One region of the Candidatus Electronema sp. JC genome, then DNA from elsewhere that is predicted to be linked to it. Evidence: riboswitches for the same ligand, from Rfam matches in the RefSeq annotation. Region 1 holds a riboswitch; the other holds the start of a gene.
The links. Region 1 has a riboswitch for cobalamin ahead of ACNKH3_RS09205 (energy-coupling factor ABC transporter permease). Riboswitches for the same ligand answer to the same signal wherever they lie in the genome.
Positions count from the first base shown of each region.

Region 2: another riboswitch for cobalamin. It lies ahead of ACNKH3_RS02740 (hypothetical protein); the one in region 1 lies ahead of ACNKH3_RS09205 (energy-coupling factor ABC transporter permease).

Region 1 is NZ_JBLWEM020000057.1:16,999-28,764, forward strand. It holds gene ACNKH3_RS09185 (SulP family inorganic anion transporter) at 1-1,118, shown strand, start outside; gene ACNKH3_RS09190 (hypothetical protein) at 1,270-1,503, opposite strand; gene ACNKH3_RS09195 (branched-chain amino acid aminotransferase) at 1,804-2,871, opposite strand; gene ACNKH3_RS09200 (AmpG family muropeptide MFS transporter) at 3,007-4,584, opposite strand; gene ACNKH3_RS09205 (energy-coupling factor ABC transporter permease) at 4,665-5,312, opposite strand; cobalamin riboswitch at 5,469-5,695, opposite strand; gene ACNKH3_RS09210 (TMEM43 family protein) at 5,756-6,940, opposite strand; gene ACNKH3_RS09215 (Fur family transcriptional regulator) at 6,994-7,401, opposite strand; gene ACNKH3_RS09220 (hypothetical protein) at 7,765-7,974, shown strand; partial or broken gene ACNKH3_RS09225 (IS110 family transposase) at 8,095-9,101, shown strand; gene nrfD (NrfD/PsrC family molybdoenzyme membrane anchor subunit) at 9,390-10,364, opposite strand; gene ACNKH3_RS09235 (4Fe-4S dicluster domain-containing protein) at 10,380-10,937, opposite strand; gene ACNKH3_RS09240 (molybdopterin-containing oxidoreductase family protein) at 10,940-11,766, opposite strand, start outside.
Region 2 is NZ_JBLWEM020000021.1:2,649-14,414, reverse strand. It holds gene ACNKH3_RS02765 (hypothetical protein) at 1-16, shown strand, start outside; gene ACNKH3_RS02760 (PAS domain S-box protein) at 42-3,872, shown strand; gene ACNKH3_RS02755 (response regulator) at 3,878-5,038, shown strand; gene ACNKH3_RS02750 (response regulator) at 5,078-5,770, shown strand; gene ACNKH3_RS02745 (diguanylate cyclase domain-containing protein) at 5,757-7,487, shown strand; cobalamin riboswitch at 7,564-7,799, shown strand; gene ACNKH3_RS02740 (hypothetical protein) at 7,950-8,771, shown strand; gene ACNKH3_RS02735 (YcbK family protein) at 8,780-9,334, opposite strand; gene ACNKH3_RS02730 (DEAD/DEAH box helicase) at 9,723-11,528, shown strand; gene ACNKH3_RS02725 (MFS transporter) at 11,549-11,766, opposite strand, start outside.

The DNA of each region.
Region 1 (11,766 bases):
ACCTCTCGCTGGCAACCATCAAATCCCTTGCCGCGCAGGCTTTCGCCGTCGCCCTGCTTGGTCTGATTGAGGCCGTGTCCATCAGCCGGGCCGTGGCCACCAAATCCGGCCAGCGCATCAACGCCAATCAGGAGTTCATCGGCCAAGGCATGTCGAATCTGATCGGCAGCTTCTTCTCCAGCTACGCAGGCTCCGGCTCCTTCACCCGCTCCGGCATCAATTACGAGGCAGGCGCGAAAACGCCGCTTTCCGCCATTTTCGCCGCTGTCGCCTTGGCAGGCATCATTCTTCTGGTCGCCCCGCTGGCGAAATATCTGCCCATCGCCGCAATGGGCGGAGTCATCCTTTTAGTCGCCTACAACCTGATTGATTTTCATCACATCAAGCATGTGCTGGAGTTCAGCAAATCCGAATCTTCAATCCTGCTGACCACCTTTTTCGCCACCCTCTTTCTGGAGCTGGAATTCGCGATTTATCTCGGCGTGCTGCTCTCGCTGGTGCTCTTTCTGGCGAAAACATCCATCCCGGAAATTCCTGCCCTGTCCATTGACTCTTCCGACACCAGCCACAGGAAATTTGTCACCCTTGACCAGAAACCGCTGCGCGAATGCCCGCAGCTGAAAATCATCCGCATTGACCGTTCAGTCTATTTCGGTTCGATCAGCCGCATTCAGAACCGCATTGCCGAGATTTCCGACAAGGAAGGCATCCGGCATATTCTGATCATCGCCTCCGGCATCAACATGATCGACTTGGCAGGTGCGGAAGCCTTGGCCTCAGAGCATGACCGCTTGAAAAAGCTCAACGGCGGCCTGTATTTTGTCGATATGAAGCCTGCGGTCTATGAGACAGCGGCAAAATCCGGCTTTATCAAGAAGATCGGCAGCGGCAACTTTTTTGACGAGAAGAGCAAGGCGATCGCCGCCATTCACAGAAAGTTGGATCCGCAGAAATGCAGCGGCTGCAAGGCGCAGATCTTCCGGGAATGTCAGCAGCTGCCCGCAGGCGCAGGTCTGAGCAAATCTGCCTCTCCACGGCCCAAGCAGCAGGACGGCGGGCGCGAGGCGGCTTCGGATGTCGGCATCATTCTCCCGCAGCCGCTGGCCGGGCAGGCGTGATGCCTGAAAAGCAGAACGTCTGAAATGACAAAGAGGGCCGCTGATTGGCGGCCCTCTTTTTTTGCAGGCAAGTATGGAACTAAGCAAAAACGGCAGCCCCTGTTGCAGGGTCTGCCGTTTTTTCGCTTACGCTTTTATGAAGAGCAAGGGATTATTCCTTTGTCTCCTCCTCAACAACATCCTTTTCTTCGGCTTTCTCGGCCTTCTCAACATCCTTTTCTTCGGCTTTCTCGGCCTTCTCAACATCCTTTTCTTCAGCCTCAGTAACAGCAGCGGCATCATCAACAGCCGGAGCAGTCTCCTCAGTAATTTCCTCAGCAAACACTGCGTTGCTGGCGGCAACAGTGAACAGGGCAGCGGCGAACAATGAAAGCACTTTCTTCATGATCAGTAGTCCTTGCGAGGAGTATTACTTCCTCTGAAATTTTATGAAGCGGCAAAATCCGCTTCTGTCTTTAAAGGCAGCAAAACCTGCTGCAAGAAAGCAGGCATCTTTCTTGAAAAGAAATTTTATTCTTTTGCAGAAGGAAAAGCAATCGTTTTTTTGATAACGAACGCACTTTTCCGCTAACAGCTCTCGCCGCCTCAGTTTTTTGTTCTTACAGGAAGTTAGGGCTGTCTCAGGCAGGAACTTTTGCCGCATGTCGGGGACAAAATTCCGTCCCCGCACTGGGCCGCAAGAGGGTTACTCCGCTCGCGCTAACCAGCCGTGCGTGTCTGGCATTTGGCCGCGCTGGAGCTGCTGGATGCCGTCAAAGAGCCGCTGGGCGATTGGCCCGGTCTGGCCGCCGCCGATGACGATGCTCTGCTCTTGATAAAGGAATTCGCCCACCGGCGAGATGACCGCCGCTGTGCCGGAGCCGAAGGCCTCAGTCAGCGAGCCGTCCGCCGCTGCGGCCATGATCTCCTCCATGCTGATCCGCCGCTCGCTCGCCTTGATGCCCCAGTCGGCGGCCAATTGCAGCACCGTGTCGCGGGTGATGCCGGGCAGAATGGTGCCGCCCAGCGGCGGTGTGACCAGCTCGCCGTTGAGGACAAAGAAGATGTTGGACGTGCCCACTTCCTCAACATACTTGCGCTCCGCCGCGTCTAACCACAGGACTTGGCTGCACCCCTTCTCCTTGGCCTCGGCAAAGGCCTTGAGCGAGGCGGCGTAGTTGCCGCCGGTCTTGGCCTCGCCCACGCCGCCAGCGGTGGCCCGGACATAGCGGTCTTCCACGTAAATCCGGGTCGGCTTGAAGCCTTCGGCGTAGTAGGCTCCAACCGGGCAGCAAATGATGAAGAAGAGGTATTCGCTGGAGGGATGCAGGCCGACCGCAGCTTCGGTGGCGATCATCGCTGGGCGGATGTAGAGCGACGCGCCCGGAGCCTGCGGCACCCAGTCGCGATCCAAGACGATCATCTGCTTGAGGGCTTCCAGCACCTCTTCCGCCGGTATTTCCGGCATACACATGCGGACAGCGGAGCGGTTCAGCCGCCGGAGATTGTCCAAAGGCCGGAAAAGAAAAATGGAGCCGTCTGCGCCATGATAGGCTTTCAGGCCCTCGAAAATCTCTTGGCTGTAATGCAGGACCATCGCCGCCGGATCGAGACTGAAGGGGCCGTAGGGCCTGATTTCCGCGTCATGCCAGCCCTTCTTGCTGTTCCAGCGCATGACAAACATATGGTCGGTGAAATGCCTGCCGAAGCCAAGGTTGCTCTCGTCCGGCTTCTCCTTCAGCGTCTCCGCCTTGCGCAGCGTGATCTCCATCATCGTGTGTCCCGTCCTTTCTGGTGAAAAATATGTTCAACTCTGGCGAATTGCCGGGAAAGTCCGCAGCGCTTCCTGCGGTCGCCCCATAATATCCCGGCAGGCCGGGAAAAGCAAGCGGCGGCGCAGTCAGGTTTTTTAGCGCAGCCGCTTGCCTGCCAGCCAGATCAGTCCCAGCACCGGCAGTCCCAGCAGAGCTGTGGCCAAGAAAAACCGCTCATAGCCCCAGGCTGTGGCCATTGTGCCGGAATAGCCGCCGAGGAGCTTGGGCAGCAGGGTCATCAGCGAGCTGAAGAGCGCGTACTGCATGGCGGTGAAGGAGATGTTGGTCAGCCCGGCGAGGAAGGCGACAAAGGCGGCGGAGGCCAAGCCCGCGCTGAGGTTGTCCGCCGCGATGACCAGCGAGAGCAGCGGCACGTTGGCCCCGGCCTGCGCCAGCAGGAGGAAGAGCAGATTGGTCAGGCTCGAGAGCAGCGCACCGAGGAAGAGCATCCGCAGCACACCGTAGCGCACGGTCAGGGTGCCGCCGACAAAGCCGCCGAGCAGGGTCATGAAGAGGCCGAAGGTCTTGGTCACGCTGGCGATGTCTTCTTTGGAGAAGCCGAGGTCCTGATAAAACAGGTTGGAGACCACGCCTAAAAGGATGTCGGAGATGCGGTACACGCCGATCAGGGCGAGGAGCAGCAGCGAGGTCTGGAGGCCGTAGCGACGGAAGAAGTCCAACATCGGGCTGATGTAGGTCTCGCTGACCATGCCGCTGTCGGCCAGATTGGCGCGGATGAGCAGGACAGCGGCGGCCAGGGCGGCGCAGGCGGCAAAGAGCAGGCGGCCTGTCTCCGCCAGCAGGGAGGAGAAGGGAGCCAGCTCGCTGCCCAAGGCGGAGCTGAACAGGCCCTTGAACAGCCCGTCCAGTGCCAGCACCACGCCGCCGCTGAGGAAGAAGACGCAGGCGAAGACTCCGGCAGCGCAGAGGAAGAGCAGCAGGAAGCGCAGGTAATAGCTGGCCGGATAATAGACCTTCTCCCGGTTCGCCGCCGGTTCCGGGATGAGCAGGGTGGTGACGACTCCGGCCAGCATGACAGCGGCCATGATCAGGTAGCTGCCCTGCCAGGCGGCGTAGTTGTACGCCTCCATGCTCGTGCCGAACCAGGCGGCGAGATACAGCGCACCTGCCCCGGCAGCCAGCATGCCCAAGCGGTAGCCCGCAATATAGGCCGAGGAGAGCAGGGCTTGCAGCTCCTGCTCCGCGCACTCAATCCGGTAGGCATCAATGACAATATCCTGCGTGGCCGAGGACAAGCCGAGCAGCACCGCCGCAACGGCCATCATGGTCAGCGTCTGCCCGCCCGCAGCCGGGTCGATCATGGCCATCAGGCAGATGGCGGCAATCACTGCCAGCTGCGCGGTCAGCAGCCATGCCCGCCGCCGCCCCAGCCTTTTGGTCAGCAGCGGCAAGGGCAGGGTGTCCACCAGCGGTGCCCAGACAAACTTGAAGGAATAGGCCAAGGCGGCCCAGCTGAAGTATGTGACTGTGGAACGGTCAACACCCGCCTCGCGCAGCCAGAGCGAGAGGCTGGAGAAGATCAGCAGGATGGGCAGTCCGGCAGAAAAGCCGAACAGGAGCATGGTCAGCACTCTGGGGTGCAGCCAAGCGCGCATGGTCTCGCGCCAGTTCTTCGCCGCCGCGTTCGGGGTGGTCATGGTGTCGTCTTTCATACGGATATTGTTTGTCAGCAGGCAAGCATCCGCATGTATAACACGCTGGCCGGAAAAAAGAAACAGCGGCGGCGATGAAATCAGGCGAGCTGCACGGCGCGGATGTTGAAGCAGCGGTCAACCAGCTTATGCTCCTGCCAGCGTTTGAGCAGACGCACCGCGCTCATGGTCACCACCGGCTCAATCAGCACCAACGGGGCATACGCGACGGCAAACTTCGTCCAAGCCAGGAAGGGAGTCTCCACCTCGCCGGCCAGCAGCCAGAAGCCGACCATCGCCGTGACTCCGGCGTAAAAGATCGCGTCCAAGCGGACAATCTCTGTCCAGCTCAGGCCGCGCCGTCCTTCAGTCAGCCGTTTGCCGAAGCTGTGATGCGCAGCCATCAGCGGCACGATCAGCGAAAGGCTGTTCACGGCCAGATGGACCAGATCGCCCGGCTCAAAGAGCAGCCCTTGCAGCAGCAGTCCGGCGGCGAAGCCGAACATGGTCGGCAGATAGCCTAAGGTCAGGTAAATGGCCATGCCGCCGACAAAGTGCAGCTCGGACGGGCCGACCGGCATATGGAAGGACTGCATGAAAAGTGAGAAGAAGGCTGCCGCGATCAGAGCGCGCAGGAGCAGGGCCGGGGCGCGGAAGATCCCGTGCAGGTGAGCGGCCAGCAGGCCGACAGCCGAGGCGTTGGCCAAAACTAACTTGGCCGGGGCGATGAATCCGGGTTCGATGTGCATTTTGTTTCCTCCTCATGGGGAACGTGAGATGAACGCGCCGCGTCAGTGCGGCAGACAGAATCACGAGGCCGGAGCAGGCGCGGAGGAAAGGAGGAGGGAGGGAAACGGGCGGCGAGGAAAAGCCCGGCTCCTGCCTCTGCCGCCCGCCGCAGCATGTTCTGGCCGAGCTGGCAAGGCAGGTTTCCGGGCTTGCGCGTTGAGCTTCCGCTGAAGCTCCGCTTCCGCCGCCTTCCCGGCCTGCGAGGGCCAGTGGCATGATGGCGGAGAGCGTGACGCGCCCACCGTTGCGGGGGCAGCGCCGGATTCGCCGAACGCAAATTCGACTGACCGGCTTCCCTTTTCATCCGGAACAAGTCCGGATCACCTTGACAGCGGACGCACTTTACCGCAGCGGCCCGTTTTTTGTCAAGCGGCTTTTTCAGCGGAGAAAGAGGAGCTTGCCCTCATCGGGGCGGCGGGGGCGGAGGCATGGCCGCCGCAGGCCGTTTCGCCCGGAATCTGCCGCGCACGGCCCAGATCAGCGCGGCGGCTGCGGCCAGCAGGCTCAGGCCGATCAGCGGGCGGTAAATCACCCAAGCCGCCGCGATGGTGAGCAGCGAAAGAACTGCCGCGAGCAGGAAGGAGATGATGCCGGTGCCTGCGCCGACCAAATTGCCGAAGATCGGCAGGATGTCCGCTGTCACGGACAGCACCTTGAGCATCATGTTCAGCCCGATCAGCATCAGGATGAAGCCGCCCAGACGCAGCAGCCAGGTCAGCATTCTACTGCTTTGCTGCGCGCTCTCGAACATGGCCGCCGCGCTGTGCGTCCCGGTCTGGAGCAGCTCGATGCTGCCGCCCGCCTTGCTGCGGTACGGCTCCAGGCTGGAGCCGCTTTGCCGGGCGACAACACTGACTTCGGTCGGCGGCACGATGCGGAAGCTGATCCGCAGGTCGCCGATCTGCGGCGCGTTCGGGTCTTCGCCGAGATAAAAGCCGCTGCCGTGCCGCCAGACCTTCCGGCCTGCGGTGTTCTCCGGCAGCGGAACCTCCGCGCCCAGAGGCAGCTGCTCGAAATTGCTGATCTTGCCGACCAACGAGGGCGGCAGACTGAAGGCACCGAGTGAGACCTTCCGCGCTGTCTGCTCCGCCGAGCTGAAAGGCATTGCGCCGGGATTCTCATGTCCCGCCTGATCACGGAAGCCGGACGAGCTGATCAGCGACTCTGACCAAGTCCTGCTGTAGGAATAGGTTGTGACCGTCTCCTCCGCGCCGCCGAGTTTTTTCTCAGTCTTGCTCTCGGAACGTTCCTGCCATTGGTACATCTCGGCGGTGCGCTCCAGACGGAGGGCGTTGGCGGTCACGAAGAAATCCGGGTCGCGCAGGATTTCCTCGGTCACGGCCTTGCCGCTGAGATGGATCAGCCTGCCCTCGCGGGCAGGATCGACCTGATCCGCAGGCGCGGAAATCACCGCCCCGGCTCCTTCCTTCAGGGTTTTGTACTCCTTGACCGCCCGGCCTTCGTTCCAAAAAAGAAGGAAAAAGGCGGCGATGAAAAGGATCAGGCCAAGAAGGATGCCTTTGACTGCCTCTTTCAAGCGGCTGAACCAAGATTTTCTGCTGACTTCAGTGAAATGTTCTTTGGACATGAGAAGTTAAATGTTCTGCGGTTGAGAAAAAAACAACGCAATACTCTTTTATATCATGTTTTCTTGCTTTGGCAATCAGGGCATTCTCCAAAAAATTCAATATGATGACCAATGATGTTGTAATTAGTTTTTTTTGCGGCTGCTTCGACAATATCCTGAACAACGTCGACATCAATATTCTCAACCTTGTTGCAGTGCGCGCAGCGGATATGATAATGTGGTTCAGTGTCCGCGTCAAAACGTTTTTGCGAGCCGCCGACCTCCAGCTTGACAATGACTCCGCTCTCCGCCAGCAGCTCAAGGTTTCTGTACACCGTGCCCAAGCCGATGCGGGGCAGCCGTTTCCGCATCAATTCGTACAGCTCGCAGGCCGTGGGATGATCATTTTTCGCCCTTTTCAGCTCCTCCAGCAAAATCTGCCGCTGCGTGGTCAGGCGGACTATCGATTCTGGCTCGTTCATTTTCGTCACCGCCCCGTAATTCAACAAAGTTTCATAAAAAGATTTTCCCCCGCGCCATGCAGACTGCCGCAAACGACTCCCGTATCCGCCGCAATTGCTTGATTAAATTTGCGCAAATCCGGCAGAACAGAGCTTGTCCTTGCAAAGGATTTGCAACAAGCGTGATAATACGGCAATATTTCAGCTTGTCAAGCGCAATAAAAAATGACCCTATTTTCTTCTTGACAGGAATCAGACCTGATGTGCAACTGTTTTATACCGCGCAATCAGCTCCTCCAGATGCAACGGCGGGCCGCTTCAGGGTAAGTTGATGAAAAAACAGGCATTACGCGCCAAGGCTTTTCGGATCAAACTGTGTTGAAAATGCCAAAGATCGTGCGTTCGGATATGGTCGGCTTTGAAGCGGCCCGTCAGCTGCAAGCCGACAGTTTCGATGCAAGTCCGGCGAAAATTTTCAGCGGAGGAATCAAGCGTGCCGCTTGTATCTTACTCGTTGTGATGGTTAGCTGCCAGCACAGGAGCCGGGGAGAGCTTGGCGTGCCCCTTAAGGTTTCAACCTTGATGCGTAGATGAAGCCCCCCGGCTCACTTTTACGCCAGCGACAACACTGAACGGTAGCCAAGGGGAAAACCCTGCATGCACAAGGCAAGTGGGCGCGATTGGCGGATTGATTCTTTTATTAAAGGTGCTGTCATGTTCTATCTCGGCATTGATGTTGCCAAAGCCAAACTGGACTGCTGTCTTCTGCTGGACGAAGCAGGCGCTAAACGAAAAACCAAGGTTGCGCTCAATTCTAAAGCAGGCATTGCCATCCTTTTGAAATGGACGGCCAAGCAGAATGTTCCGGTCTCCGATCTTCATGTCATCATGGAGGCCACCTGCGTGTATCACGAACAGGCCGCTTTGTCCCTCATTGAAGCCGGAGCCGTTGTCTCCGTCATCAATCCGGCGCAGGCCAGAAGCCTGGGACGCGGCTTAGGCGTGCGCACCAAAACGGACAAGGCGGACAGCTTTGTCCTGGCCCGCTGCGGCGCATTGCTCAAGCCGGCAGCATGGCAGCCGCCGTCACTGGAAGCTCGGATGCTCTCGTCGCTTCTGGCCCGCCGCGATGCCGTGGCTGAAGACCTCCGCCGCGAGAAAAACCGGCTGGAAAAGGTAGAAGCCGCCGACACGCCGCCTCGTGTCCTGCAATCCATTCTTGACGCTGCAGCTTTCATGCGGTGGAACTGAAACGGCTCCAGCAGGCTGCTGATGATCATATTGACAGTCATTCCAGCATGAAGCAGGATATGAAGCTGCTGACCAGCATCCCGGCGGTCGGGCCGCAGACCGGCAGCAAGATGCTCGCAGTCATGAAGGCCCGTCATTTTCAATCTGCCGAACAACTTGCTGCTTATTTGGGTCTGGTGCCGGTCGAACGGCAGTCTGGCAGTTCGGTTCTCGGTCGAACTCGCTTGTCTAAAACTGGCCCAGCCAAGCTCCGAGCTGTCCTGTACATGGCCGCTGTCGTGGCTGTACGCCATAATCCCCATGTCAAGGCTGTCTATGAGCGACTGCTTGCTCGCGGCAAATCCAAAATGTCCGCTCTCGGTGCCTCCATGCGCAAGCTCGCTCATCTCTGCTTCGGCGTACTAAAAACACGCCTTCCTTATCAGCCAAATTATGCGCTGTCTTGCCCGTCAGGAGGCCTTTCCTCTTGACAGGCAAGACGGTATCTACGCCTTAAGGACTGCTATTGTTGCAACGTTAAGCTGACATGTGCCGCAGGAACAATGAGCTGCCTGAGCGGAGCCGAAGGCGGCGGCGGTTTCGGCTCCGCTCAACCGCCTTGACGCAAGGGAGCGGGAACGTCAACGTAACGTTGCAGGAACACTGCCTGCTTGTTTAATTTATCGATCAACGGATTAACCCGGCACCCAAAAAACAAGCCGCTGAACCATCAAAGTTCAGCGGCTTGTTTGCAGCGTTCAGCGGACGGCGCGGCTGGCTTACATGTACCCGCCGTAGCCGGAGAGCTGGCCGGCATAGACCATCGCGAAGCGGATCACCGCGCTGCCGATCAGCACCAGCACCGCGCTGGCGTTCATCAGCAGCAGGCCGGAGGCGGTCAGCTCCTCAGTGTGCTCGCCGGTGACTTCCAGAAACTTCAGCACAATCGCCAGCGGCAGACAGATGCCGATGATGATGATGCTGAGGACGTAGGGGAAGAACTCATGCGAGGTGTTGAAGAAGGGCTTGATCGCCTGCTGGTGGGCCGCATCGCCGGTGTAATGGCCGTAGAAGAAGAGCAGCAGGATGATCAGCTCGGCTATGATCAGCCAGATGTCAACCTTGGTGAAGAAGAGCTTGGTCTCCTTGGTTTTGGCGACCATGATCATCACCGCCGCGCCCGCGCTCATGCCGCTGGCCAAAAAGAGCATCGGCAGGATGGCCGAGTTCCACAAGGGACGGGCGACGAGGCTGCTGAGAAGCACGCCGGTGTAGATGGCCAGCAGAATGCCTGCGAGGAAGTTGGCTTTGGCCAGCTTGAGCAGGTGCGGCTGAAGTTTTTCCGTCAAGCCGAGCAGATCCGGGTTCTTGATCTTCGCCTTGATTGAGTCAGGCAGCGCGGCCAGCGCGTAGAGGATCATCAGCGGATAAATAGCCAGGACGATCCACGCGCCCCAGCTCATCGGCGAAACCGGCTTGAATGCCAAGTAAAACCAGAAGGCGTTGAAAGGCCGGGCCAAATCGAGGTTGAGAAAGAAGAGGCCGACAGCGAGGATGATCGGGGCTATGATCGGAATCTGCCACGAGCAGGAGCTGTCCACAGGCCCTTTCTTGGGCCGGATGTAGTTGATGGCGCTCATGCTCATCAGGCCGCCGGACATGCCGCCGAGAAAGAGGTAGATGGCCACGCGCCAGTCCCAGACGTGCATGACTGGATAGGTGACGGCGTTGGCGCCGGTGATGCTCAGTTCCATGATCGCTCCTCCTCCTCAGCTCTTCCGGGGAACTTGGTTGATGTAATAGACATGCGGCTGCGTGCCGACCTCCGGCTTCAGTGTCCGCCAGCTGTTGTCCCGGAGCAGCTGGCTGACCTCGCTGTTGGGATCGTCCAGATCGCCGAACATCCGCGACCTGCCGATGCAGGTGGCGACGCAGGCCGGCTCCTTGCCCTCCGCGAGCCGCTGCTGGCAGAAGGAGCATTTGTCCGCCCAGCCGTGGACAGGATCGATGTAGCGGACATCGTAGGGGCAGGCGGCGATGCAGGCCTTGCAGCCCACGCATTTTTTGCGGTCAATCTGCACCGTGCCGTCCTTCTGCTTGTGCGAGGCGCCGGTGGGGCAGATGCTGACGCAGGGCGGATGATCGCAGTGATTGCACAGCTCGGAACGCATCTCGCTCCGCAGCCGGGGGAACTCGCCCCGGACCATCTCCACCACGCGGGTGCGGTAATGCTCCGCCGGCACATCGTTCTCACGCTTGCAGGCCACCACGCAGGCCATGCAGGCGACGCAGCGCGACTGGTCAATGACCATGACATATCTGGGCATTCTCAGACCTCCTTGATGATCTTGACAAAGTTGACCCTCATGCCGGTGCCGCCGGTGATCGGATCCACTTTATATCTGGTTATCAAAAGCTGGTCGTCCACGCCGCTCCCGTGCGCCTTGCTCAAGCTGGGGGATTTGTGGCCGAAGCCGTGCACCATGTAAACGCAGTCGCGGCGGATGCGCTCGGTCACTTTGACCTGCACCGGCCCGCTCTTCACTTGGTCCTGATTCTCCAGCCGGACATACTGCCGGTCCTTCAGGCCGAGCCGCTCCGCCTCCTTCTTGTTCAGCCAGACCTGATTTTCCTTTTGCAGTTCCCACAGCCACGGACTGTTGATTGTCCGGCTGAAGGTGTGCACCGGGCTGCGGCCATAGATGAGGCGGTACATGCCCTCTCCCGGCTGCTCGGTCGGCTCGTACTTGGGCACCGGATCAAAATGGTAGTCGGCCAGATCAGTGCTGTACAGCTCTATTTTGCCGGAATAGGTTTTGAAGGACGGCTGATTGTCAGCTGTGATGTACGGCGCCGAGCTGCCGGGAATGCTGACATAGCCCTTGTCGGCCAGCTCCTCCCAGCTGATGCCCCAGGCGGCGGCCTGGCGCTTCATCCGCTCCTCCCAAGCCTTCATGTCGCTGCTGCCTTGACTCTTGACCGCGTAGTCCGCCAAGCCCATCTTTTTGCACAGCTCGCTGGCGATCCACCAGGCAGGCTTGGTGTCATACATCGGCTCGACCGCAGGCTGGCGGATGGCCACGCCGGACTCGCGGGTCTCAATTTTGAACAGGCCGTCATGCCGCTCCAAGTAGGTGCATTCCGGCAGGATGACAT
Region 2 (11,766 bases), on a different contig from region 1:
CTTGGCCGCCGCCTGAGGCGCGGACCGGAACCTGAGTCAGCATGAAGAAAAACCGCACACTGTTCATCCGCTACGCCGTCATGGCGGCAGGTCTGGTCGGGCTGGTCCTTCTGGGAGGGCTGTTTGTCGTCTACAACCATCGGCAGCATCTTGCTCAGGACATCCGCATCTACCGCTACACGCTGGCGCAGGAAGGCGAGGCCCTTCGCCAGACTTACAACCAGTTGAGCAGCATCTCCAGCCTGCTGGTGAAAAATCCGGTGATCATCAACACCTTGGACCGGCATCTCAACGGCGAGGCGGCGACTGATGTCGCCGCTGGAATGGTGGAAAGGAGTTTGGAGGCCATCGCCGCGATTGAGAATGTCTCCACGGTGTTTCTGGTCAGCCTCGACGGCTCCTGTCTTTATTCAAGCCGGAAGGAGCAGGTCGGCAGCAACTACGGCAGCCGCGACTACGTCCGCAACACCCTGCGCACCGGCAGCGGCTTCTACGCGATGCTCGATTCGAGGTCAGGCCGCACCGGCCTCTACTACGCCCAGGCGATCAAAAACGGCAGCCTGCGGATCGGTGTGGCGGTGCTGGAGATCAGGCCGAGCTTCTTCTATCTTCACACCTTCACCACCTCGTTCACCAAAGAGCCGCCTCTGCCTGCGGACAGCCGCATCGGACTCAGCACTGACGGCAACATTCTTTTCAACACCATGGACAGCTCGCTGGCCTCCCTCCAGCCCCTGCCCAAAGGCTTTCTGCCGGAGAACCCGCCGCCGCAGCTGGCTGTCGAGCTGCTCGACTTCCCAGGCTACAGCCGGGAGGAACTGCTTGCCTCCGGCTTCCTCCGGCAGAAAAACGCCGCCGGAATCGAATATTACATTTTTCATTATCCCATTGTCAGCCGTGACCTTTCTCTGATTCACGTGGTCAGCCGGGACTGGTTTCACCGCAACTATCATCCAGCCTCCTCCGATTATTCCGGCTACTTGGTCATGCTCGGCGCGATGCTCTGCGTCATGCTCTGCCTGCTCTGGATGGTCAACCGGCGGCACAGCCAGGCGCTGCTCGCCGCTGAAACGCTCAAGCGCGAGGCCGAGCGGCGGATCGTCGAAAAGGAGAAGTATGAGACAATCATCAACCGCAACCCGCAGGGCTTCTGGCTGAATGATTTTGCAACAGGCCGCATTCTGGAGGTCAACCAGAGCCTCTGCCGCCTGCTGGGCTTGGAGGCTGAACAGATTGTGGGCCGCCTGCCTGCTGAGTTTCTCCTGCCGGAAGAGGACGGCGGCCTGACGGAGGTGCGGCGGCTGCGGGACATCTGCCAGGAGGGCAGGCTGCGGCTGGCTGACGGCGGGACAGCGGCGGTGCTGATCAACTCCTCCTGCATCGCGGCGCCCGGCAGCGGCAATGTCTGCTTCTCCTTTTTTTCGGACATTTCCGAACGGAAGCGGGAGCAGGAGCAGCTTTTCCTCTTCTCGCAGGCCGTGGAGCAAAGCACCAGCGCCATTGTGATCACCGACCGCGAGGCCCGCATCGCCTATGTCAACCCGGCTTTTGCCGAGCTGACCGGCTGGAGCCGGGAGGAGATCTGCGGCACGGAGCCTGCGGCGCTTTGCGCGGGCGAGCGGGACACCCCTCTCAGCCGGGAGATATGGCGGCGGATCAGCGGCGGCGGCACTTGGAAGGGCTTCCTCCGCAGCCGGAGAAAGGACGGCTCGATGTACTGGGAGGGGCAGACTGTCTGCCCGTTATATGATGACAAAGGCCGGATCAGCTATTATCTTGCCATCAAAAATGACATCACCCAGCGGCTGGAGCTGGAGCGGAAATTCAAGGCCCAGCTGGCCAAGCTGGAGCTGATGGTCGAGCACGCGGCCATCGGCATCGCCCACGTGGTGCATGACCGCTTCGCCTGGGCCAGCCGGGCGGCGGCGGAGATGTTCGGCCACGCGGACTGGGAGGAAGGGTCGGAGCTGCCGCCGATCAGCTCGCTTTTCAAAGACGAGGCGGCGCACCGGGCGACTCTTGCCGCCGCGCAGGAGGCGTTCTCGCGGGATGAGGTCTTTCACGCCGACCAGCTCATGCGGCGCAAGGACGGCAGCTTTTTCTGGTGCTCGCTGACCGGCAAGATGATTGACCCCGGCCTGCCGGAGCAGGGCGCGGTCTGGCTGACCAAGGACATCAGCCGTCAGAAGGAGGAGGAGCGGCAGCTCCAGCTGGCCAAGGAGCGGGCTGAGCAGGCCAGCCAGGCCAAGACCAATTTCCTCGCCAACATCAGCCATGAGATCCGCACGCCGATGAACTCCATCATCGGCATGAGCGAGCTGGCGCTGAAGAGCGGCCTGAACGAGGAGCAGGAAGACTATGTCGACCGGGTCAAAAAGGCCGCTGATTTGCTGATGCTGCTGCTCGACGATGTCCTCGATATTGCCAACATGGATCCGGTCCGCAAGCCGCAGCTGAAGAACGCGCCCTTTGAGCTGCGGTCAGTCATCTGTGACGCGGTGAAGATGGTCGCTTGTCAGGCCGAGGAGAAAAAACTCAGCCTGACTTGGGCCGCCGGGTCCGAGGTTCCTGAATTTGTCGCCGGAGATGCGTTGCGTTTGCGCCAGATTCTTGTTAAGCTGCTCGATAACAGCATAAAATTCAGCGAACGCGGCAAAATTTCCGTGACGGCGTCTGCGGAGGATTTCAGCGCGGAACAGGTGCGGCTGACCTTTGTCGTCCGTGATCAGGGCATGGGCATCGCCCCGGATCAGCTGGAAAATATCTTTGACAGCTTTTATCAGATTGACACCAGTCTCAGCCGGAAGAATCCCGGCCCCGGCATCGGCCTGACTGTCTGCCGCAGGCTCTGCGAGCTGATGGGCGGCGGCATCCGCGCCGAGAGCGAGCTGGGCGCAGGCAGCGTCTTCACCTTCACTGTTCTTTGCGGCAAAGTCGGCGAGGAGGAGGCGAAGACGCTGAAGCCCGGTGATGACAGCAAGATCAAGCCGCTGCGCATTTTAGTGGTGGACGACAGCGAGTCAAACCGGTATGTGGCCAAGGCCACGCTCATCCGCGACCGGCATCAGGTCGCGGAGGCCAAGGACGGGCTGGAGGCGCTCAAGCTGCTGACCGAAGAGAGCGAGCCGTTCGATCTGGTGCTGATGGACGTGCAGATGCCGGTCATGGACGGGCTGACAGTGACCAGAATCATCCGCGCCTGCGAGCAGGACCCCTGCTGTCTTGACAGCATGACGCTGCCGGATGATTTCCGCGATGCTTTGCGCTGCCGGCTCAAAGGCAGGCATCTGCCGGTGGTGGCCCTGACCGCGCACAATTTGCATGAGGACCGGCAGCGCTGCCTGGAGGCGGGCATGGATGAATACGCGGTCAAGCCGTTCCAAATCAAGGACATCTACAATGTCATCTTCAGGCAGATATACGAACTGATCTGGCGGCAGCGGTGCTGCCGGAACGAAAAAATGATCAGCTGCGCCTGCGCGGCGGAGCAATCACAGACCGAGGACGCGGCGACAATGAACAAAAACGGAAACGACAACGGAGAGCTGGTGGCGAAGGTCGCGGCGCATCTCAGTGAAATGTATCAGCTGGAGCCGGATCAGGTCGAGCAGATGGTGCAGATTTCCGCCGACTCGATCAAAGAGACCTTGGAGCAGGCCCGGAAAGATCTGGCCTCCGGCGAGCTGGCCGCCCTTTCCGCCGCCGGCCACAAGGCCAAGGGCGTGCTGCTCGGCATCGGCCTCAAGGAGGCGGCGGAGCTGGCCCGGCAGGTGGAGCTGAAGGGCAAGACAGGCGAAGCGGCAGATTACGGCGGACTGCTTGACCAGCTGGAAGAGGGGCTGCGGCCTCTTCTCGCCCGGAGCGGAGGCTGACAGCGATGAAACTGATCTTCTGCGAGGAATGCGGCGGGCGGAACAATGTCCCGGACGAGCTGCTGGAGCAGATTGACAGCACGCCGATTGTCTGCCAGTTCTGCGGCAATTCGATGTCGAAAGAGACGATCATTCCGCATAAGTTTCCGGCGAAAACAATCAACACGCTGCATTATCACCTGCTCTTTGTTGATGACGACGTGTTCCACCTTCAGCTGATGAAAAAAACGCTGGAGAAGGAGTACACGGTCTCCATCGCCTCCACCGGCATCCACGGCTTGGTGCTGGCGGCGGAGCGGCAGCCGGATCTGATCCTGCTCGACTTGAACATGCCGGGCATGGACGGCTACGAGGTCTGCAAGCGGCTGAAAGAAAATCCAGTCACCCGTAAAATTGCGGTGATCTTTGTCAGCGCGCGCGACCGCGAGGATGACGAGCAGCGCGGCTTCAGCCTCGGCGCGGTGGACTACATCAGCAAGCCGATCAACCTCCAGATCCTCAATGCCCGGATCATGGTCCAGCTGAGGATCAAGCAGCTTCTGGAGCAGCAGCGGAAGCAGTCTGAGAGCCTGATCCAGTCCCTCCGGCAAAGCAGCATGGAGGTGGAGAGCGAGCAGGAGCGGCTGAAGCGGGAGAACAGCGGCCTGCTGACCATCTTGGACAGCCTGCCGGAAAGGATTTTGATTGAGAGCGGGCGGCGGCGGATCATCTGGGCCAACCGGGCGGCTCAGGCTCTGTGCGGAATGCAGCTTTCAGAAATGCTCGGCAGGAGCAGCGCGGACATCATCAGCCGCAGCGGCGCGGCCTGCGACGAATGCCTGCTCGGCTCGGCCCCGGAACTGCCCCGCTTTGTCCATCTGCCCCTTTTTGACGAGGACGGCGAGGACGGCGGCACAGCGCATCTGCTGCCGCCAGACAGCCGGGAGCAGCCCGCGCGGCGCTGCCACGCCGCCGAGTCGGCCATCAACAGCGTGCTGGAGCAGAACCGGCAGGCAGTGCGCGAGAGCCTCGCCACCATCCTCTTCGGCATTGACGCTATTGGCAGCATGTTGCGGAACAACAAGGAATTTGAGACAATAGGCCGTCCTGTGATCAAAGCGGCGGAGCAGCTCGACCAGTTGATCTGCTCGCTGCTGGATTTTGAACGGCGGGACAAGGACGACTGATCCGCGCCTTTCTGACCAACTTTTTCGGCAGCATGGAACATGAAAAATGTGCTTATAGTGGATGACGACTTGGGCTTTCAGCGCCTGCTGGGGATCAGTCTGAAAAAATATCAGCAGGATTTTGACATCATCCTCTCCAACAACGGCGAGGAGGCCATCGGCGTGCTCAACCGCAAGCCGGTGGATCTGATCATCACTGACCTGCAAATGCCGAAAATCGACGGGCTGACCCTGCTGGCCTATGTCAATGACGCGTTTCCAAAAACGCCCTGCGTGATCATGACCGCCCATTCCACGCCGGACATCGAGAAGCAGTTCGGGCAGACCGGCCAGCTGCTGCTGAAAAAGCCGTTCACCATCAACAAGCTGGTGGAGGCGATTCAGAACGCCCTGGCCAAGCCCAAAACAGCGGACGGAATGATGAAAGGCATCTCGGTGGCCAACTTCCTCCAGATGATCGCTTTGGAGCAGAAGACCTGCCTGCTCGAGATCACCGCCCCGGATCAGGACAAGGGCTTTTTCTACATTGAGAACGGCGAGGTCTTCGATGCCTCGTTTCGGGGCCAGAGCGGCGAGGAGGCGGCCTATTCTTTGATCGTCGTCGAGGGGGCCAGCATCCGCTTCACCGAAATACCGACGGGCAAAAAAGCGAAAAAGCGTATTCAGGCCAGCCTGATGGCGCTGATCATGGAGGCCATGACCCGCAAGGATGAGACCGTTGGCCACACCTGACGCGCCGCCGCCCCGCATTCTGATTGTCGATGACCGGCACAGCGACCTCCTTCTCTTGGAAGCCATCCTCAAAGGCCATGGCTTCCGCCCGCTGTCTCTGACCAATCCCACCCAAGTGCTGTCCCGCTGCCGCGCCGATCAGCCCGACATCATCCTTTTAGACATCAGCATGCCGGAAATGGACGGCTTCGAGGTCTGCGCCCAGCTCAAGGCCGATCCAGATCTGGCGGACATCCCGGTGCTTTTCCTCACCGCCCTGCGCGACGTGGCCAACCGGATCCGGGGCTTCAAGGCCGGCGGCGCGGATTTTTTAGTCAAGCCCTACGAGCCGTCCGAGCTGATCGCCAGAGTCTCCACCCATGTCAAGCTGCGCAAAACTCAGCTGGAGCTGGCCCGCCGCAATCAGGAGCTGAAAGAAAAAATCAGCGCTCTTGAGCGCGCCCATGCCGCCCTGCTGGAGAGCGAGGCCCGCACCGAGGCGGTGCTGAACAACGCCGGAGTCTGCATCGGCGTGCTGGACATCAGCTGCCGCTATGAGAAGGTCAACGGCATGTACGCCCAGATTTTCGGCTACAGCGAGGAGGAGTTCCAAGGAATGCGCCTCTGGGACATGCTCCGCCCGGACTGCGCCGCCAAGGCGCGGGCGGCTGCGGAGCAGCTCCGCAGCGGCGCGCTGGAGCAGCATTACGCCGACAAGGTCTTTGTGCGCAAGGACGGCAGCCAGTTTCCCGGCGGCCACTGGCTCAGCCCGCAGAGGGACAGCGACGGCAGATGCAGCGGTTTTGTCTGCGTGATCAGCGACCTGACCGGGCAGAAAGAGGCGGAGCGCAGTCTGCGGCTGGCCCACACCGTGTTTGAGACCAGCTCCGAGGGAATGCTGATCACCGATGCCGAGAACCGGATCATCATGGTCAACCCGGCCTTCACCGCCATCACCGGCTGGCGGAGCGAGGAAGTCATCGGCCAGCGGCCTTCTTTTCAGCATTCCGACCGCCATGACCGCGAATTTTATCGGCAGATGTGGGAGGAGCTGATGCGGGAAGGCCGCTGGCAGGGCGAGCTGTGGAACAGCCGCCGCAACGGCGAGGTCTATCCGCTCTGGCTCTCCATCGCCCTGATCCGCAGCCCGGACGGCGGCATCGTCAATCATGTCGCCCTCTTCTCCGACATCAGCGAGCGCAAGAAAGCCGAGGAGATTCTGCGCTATCAGGCCATGCACGACCCGCTGACCAAGCTGCCCAACCGGGCCATGTTCGACGAGCGGCTGCGCGGCGCGCTCTCCCGCGCCCGGCGGAAAAAAACTCTGGTCGCGCTCCTCTATTTGGATTTGGACAACTTCAAGGCCGTCAACGACAGCCTCGGCCATCTGGCCGGAGACCGCTTTCTGCAATTAGTGGCGGAGAAAATGCTCTGCTGTCTGCGGGCCGAGGACATGGCGGCCCGGCTCGGCGGTGACGAGTTCTGCGCCATTCTTGAAGATGTCAGCTCGGTCGAGCAGGCGGCGGGCGTTGCCGAGCGAATGCTCCACGAATTTGGCGGGCTGAATTGCCTGCCTGGCGGCTGCGGCCTGCGCACCAGCATCGGCATCGCTGTTTTTCCTGAACATGGCGCAGATCCGGAAAGACTGCTCCGCTGCGCTGACAAGGCCATGTACACCGCCAAACGGCTGGGCAAGGGCCGCTGCTGCCTCGCTGTCGACACAGAGGAAGATCTCTGATCAGCCCCCGCATTTTGCGCTTGACTGAAGCGCACCCACCATATAAAGTAGCTTGCACAAAATGGCTGTCGGCACGCTTCAAGGGAAGCGTGGAGGCTGCCCGGCGCAGTTTGGCCGGGCGGCTGAAGAGGGAATCCGGTGTGAGACCGGAACTGTCCCGCAGCGGTAAGCGGAAACGAACACCGTCTCCTTGCGCAGCAAGGAACAGCACTGCGCCGATCCTCGGCGCGGGAAGCGGCGGTCAGTAGGGCGCAGGCGCGTTGCCTGCCAAGTCCGCAAGTCCGAAAACCTGCCGACGCGCACCATCCGTTTCACTCCCTTCGAGGAAAGGAAAAACGTCATGCCGCACTGCTTTCACGCTGTGCTGGCGGCCCGCGCATTATGCCGCCGCAGCCCCTCCCCCCTCCTTGTCCAGCCTGTCCGGCAGCAGATTGCCGTCATCGTCACTGCAAGGAGATCATCATGAATTTATTCCAAGAAAGCCTCCGCCCGCACGGCGGAGCGGCAAGAAGGCCCCTGCTCCTGATCGGGCAGGACATGCACATTCTCAACCCGGTCTTCCACCGTGCGCTGGCGGCGCGGGACAGCCGCGCTTTAGCGGCGATGGCCGTCCGGCAGGCCGAGGCCGGAGCTGACGCGTTGGATCTCAACCTCGGCCCAGCAGGAAAGGACAGTGGCCTCCTTGCTTGGGCGATGGAGACTGTGCTGGCTGCGGCCAGACTGCCGCTCTTCACAGCGTCGCAGGTGCTGGCCCGCCCGGAGCTGCTGCTGCGGCATGGAGAAAAGCTGACTGTCAACGCCGTGACTGCTGATCCGGCCAGCCTGCCTGACAAGATGGCGTTGGCGCGGGACTGCGGCGCAGGTCTGACCGTGCTGCTGACCCGTCCCGGCCTGACCGCCTGTTCTGCGGATGACCGTCTGCTCTTGGCTGCCGAGGTGCTGGATGCTGCTGAAAAAAGCGGCCTGCCGCTGGCCCGGCTGTATCTTGACCCGATCCTCCGGCCTAACTGGCAGGGCCTGCCCGATATTGAGCCGACGCTTGACTGGCTGACCAGCCTTGTCCTTCTGAACAGGAAGGAGGCGCGGAGCATTGCAGCTTTGTCCAGCCCGTCCGCCTCGCACCCGGCTGCTCCAGCCTGCCATCACCAGCGTCTGCTGCCGCTGCTGGCAGAGGCGGGCTTGGACGCGGTCATTCTCAACTGCAACGACCGCAGGCTGATGGAGGCCGCCCGCCGCATTGGCGTAGCTGAAACGCCTGCTCCGCTGGCTGAGGCGGCCTGCTGAGGCCGAGCCTACCAGACGCGGAATCTGCCGGTGTCGATGTGGACAAAATCTGAGGCGGCGTAGTAGCCCACGCCGCCTTTTTCCAAAGCCACCGCGCAGTCGCGCACCAATTTGGTGTTTTTGCCGGTGAGGCGGATGTCGAGTGCCTGGCCTTTCATGTGCAGGCTGCGCTTGGCCACGCCGCCGCTTCTGCCGCGCAGCTTCTGATTGGTCTGCGGCGAACGGTAGCCGGAAATGATCTCATAGGTGCTGTCGCAGCCGATATCTTGCTGAATCTGCCAGAGGATGTCAAGTATGTCCGGGTCGATAGGGTGCACTTCGCTGGTGCGGAAGTCACGAAGATATTTATTGATCTGGTGAAGGGCTTTGGGATCATGCACCCCGTTGCGGGCGTAGGTGATGTCAAGGCATTCACGGGTGTGGGTATGATAAAAAGCTAGATTTTTGAAGCCTTTTTCGGCGCGGGGACGGGACGAGGCCAAGACCGGGGCGGGAACAGTTTGAGCGAGGAGGATTCCGGCGGCAGCCTTGGCTCCGAGGGCAAGAAAAGAACGTCTATCCATGATGGCGGTCTCTCATTCAAAGTGGTTGCGGACAGAAAACGCATCGCTCCGGCAGGGACAAGCCTTTTGTGGGACTGGCGATTATGCCATGATTCCGCTATGTCTGGAACGATGCAGCAAAAGATGACTCAATAATTTTATTAAACCGAATATTCAGCCCGCTGTCAACCTTCTCTGCGCCGCAAGGCCGCAGCCGACGCGGCGGAAAAATAGAGGCGGAACGAAAAAACAGCTTGTTCTGCGGCGGATTTCCGTGTATCTTTATCATCTTCTCATCTTCCGTCCATTTGGTCATCCATTCCGCCCCAACCCGCGTCTTGCAGCAGACCTCCCCGCAGGACTGCTTTTTTCCACTAATTGCATTCAGTTGAAACAGGAAACACCTTTTATGAGCACATTCGCAGATCTTGGCATCAGCAGCGAAATCATCAGCGCGCTTACCGATCTCGGCTTCACCGAGCCTACTCCGATTCAGGAGCAGGCCATTCCTCTTATTTTGAAAAATCACGCGGACATTGTCAGCCTGGCCCAGACCGGCACCGGCAAGACCGCCGCCTTCGGCCTGCCGCTGATCCAGCTCCTCGACCCGGCGAGCCGCCGGACGCAGGGCTTGGTCCTTTGTCCGACCAGAGAATTATGCATGCAGGTCTCACGGGACTTGGAATCTTTTGCCCGCCACATCAACGGTATCAACATCGTCGCCATTTACGGCGGCGCGAGCATTGAGCAGCAGAGCCGCGAGCTGCGGCGCGGGGCGCATATCATCGTCGCCACGCCCGGACGGCTGCGCGACATGATCCGCCGCAATCTGGCAGACATCGCCGCCGTGCGTTTCGTCGTCTTGGACGAGGCCGACGAGATGCTGAACATGGGCTTCCAGGAGGAGCTGAACGGGATTTTGGCCGAGACCCCGAAGGAGAAGAACACCTTACTCTTCTCCGCCACCATGTCCAGAGAAGTGGCGGACATCGCCAGCAAGTACATGAGCAAGCCGGTGGAGATCACCGTCGGAACGCGCAACGCCGGCTCGGAGACCATCAGCCACGAATACTATTTGATTCACCCCAGAGACCGCTTCGCCTCCCTGAAGCGAGTTTTGGACAGCTGCCCGGAGATTTATGCCATCATCTTCTGCCGCACCCGCATGGACACGCAGGAAATCGCGGACAAGCTGATTCAGGACGGCTACAAGGCCGATGCGCTGCATGGCGACCTGACTCAGAGCCAGCGTGATCTGGTGATGAAGAAATTCCACAGCCGCAATCTCCAGCTTTTGGTGGCAACTGATGTCGCCGCGCGCGGGCTGGATGTCAGCGATCTGACGCACGTCATCAACTACAGCCTGCCGGATGACACGGCCAACTACACCCACCGCAGCGGCCGCACTGGCCGCGCCGGGCGGACCGGCATCTCAGTGGTGCTGGTGGATTCCCGCGAGCTGTACAAAATCCGTCAGCTGGAAAGCAGGCTGAAGCGGCAGTTCCAGCAGCGGCAAATTCCGAACGGACCGGAAATCTGCCAAAAGCAGTTGGTCAGCCTGATCGGGCGCATCAGCGGCGCGGCAGTGGACGAGGAGCAGGTCGGGCCGCTGTATGCGGAAGTTGCCGGGCAGCTGGAGCACCTGAGCCGCGAGGAGCTGGTCAAAAAGATCATAGCCTTGGAGTTCGGCAGGTTCATGAATTATTACAAGAACGCGCCGGATCTCAATCCCAAGGCGGGCGAGCGGCGCGCTGCTCCTCCGCGCAGCGACGGCCCCGGCAGAACCTTTGGCGGCGGACGGGAGACGAAAAGACCGTTTGCAGCACGCGGCGGGTCAGAAGGCGGCAGAGAGGAGCGGCCCAAACGGTCGTTTCCGACGGCAGGCGAGCGGGGCGAGAGCAAAGATTTCGCCCAGTTCCACCTGAACGTGGGCCGCCGCAACGGCATTCTCCCGGAAAACCTGATCAGCACGATCAACGAGGTGACGGGCTGCGGGCGGATCAAAGTCGGCAAGATTGAAATTCAGCGCAACACTGCCATGCTGGAGGGTGAAAGTCGGTACATCGCCCAGATCGTCAACGCCTTTGAGCGGGCTGACTTCAACGGCAAGCCGGTGACGGTGCGGGTGGTGCAGGACGAGCGGCCCGCCTATCGAGGCGACAGGGCGGCGGACAGCGGCAGAAAGTTCCGCCGGGAGCGCGAGCAGCACCGGTAAGAACAGCGAAGGGGAGCTTTTCAGCTCCCCTTGTTTTTTTGCAGATGCCAGCTCCAGGCGAGGCCGGGCAGGATGTAGAGCAGGGCCAAGCCAAAAACGATGCGGCGCGGGCTGATGCCTGCGTCCATCGCCGCGCCAGTGAGCCAGATGGACAGGCTCATCACCAAGGTGAGCATGGCCATTTCTGCTGAAAAGACCCGGCCCCGGAAGCGGTCTTCAACGCTGCGGTGAATCAGGG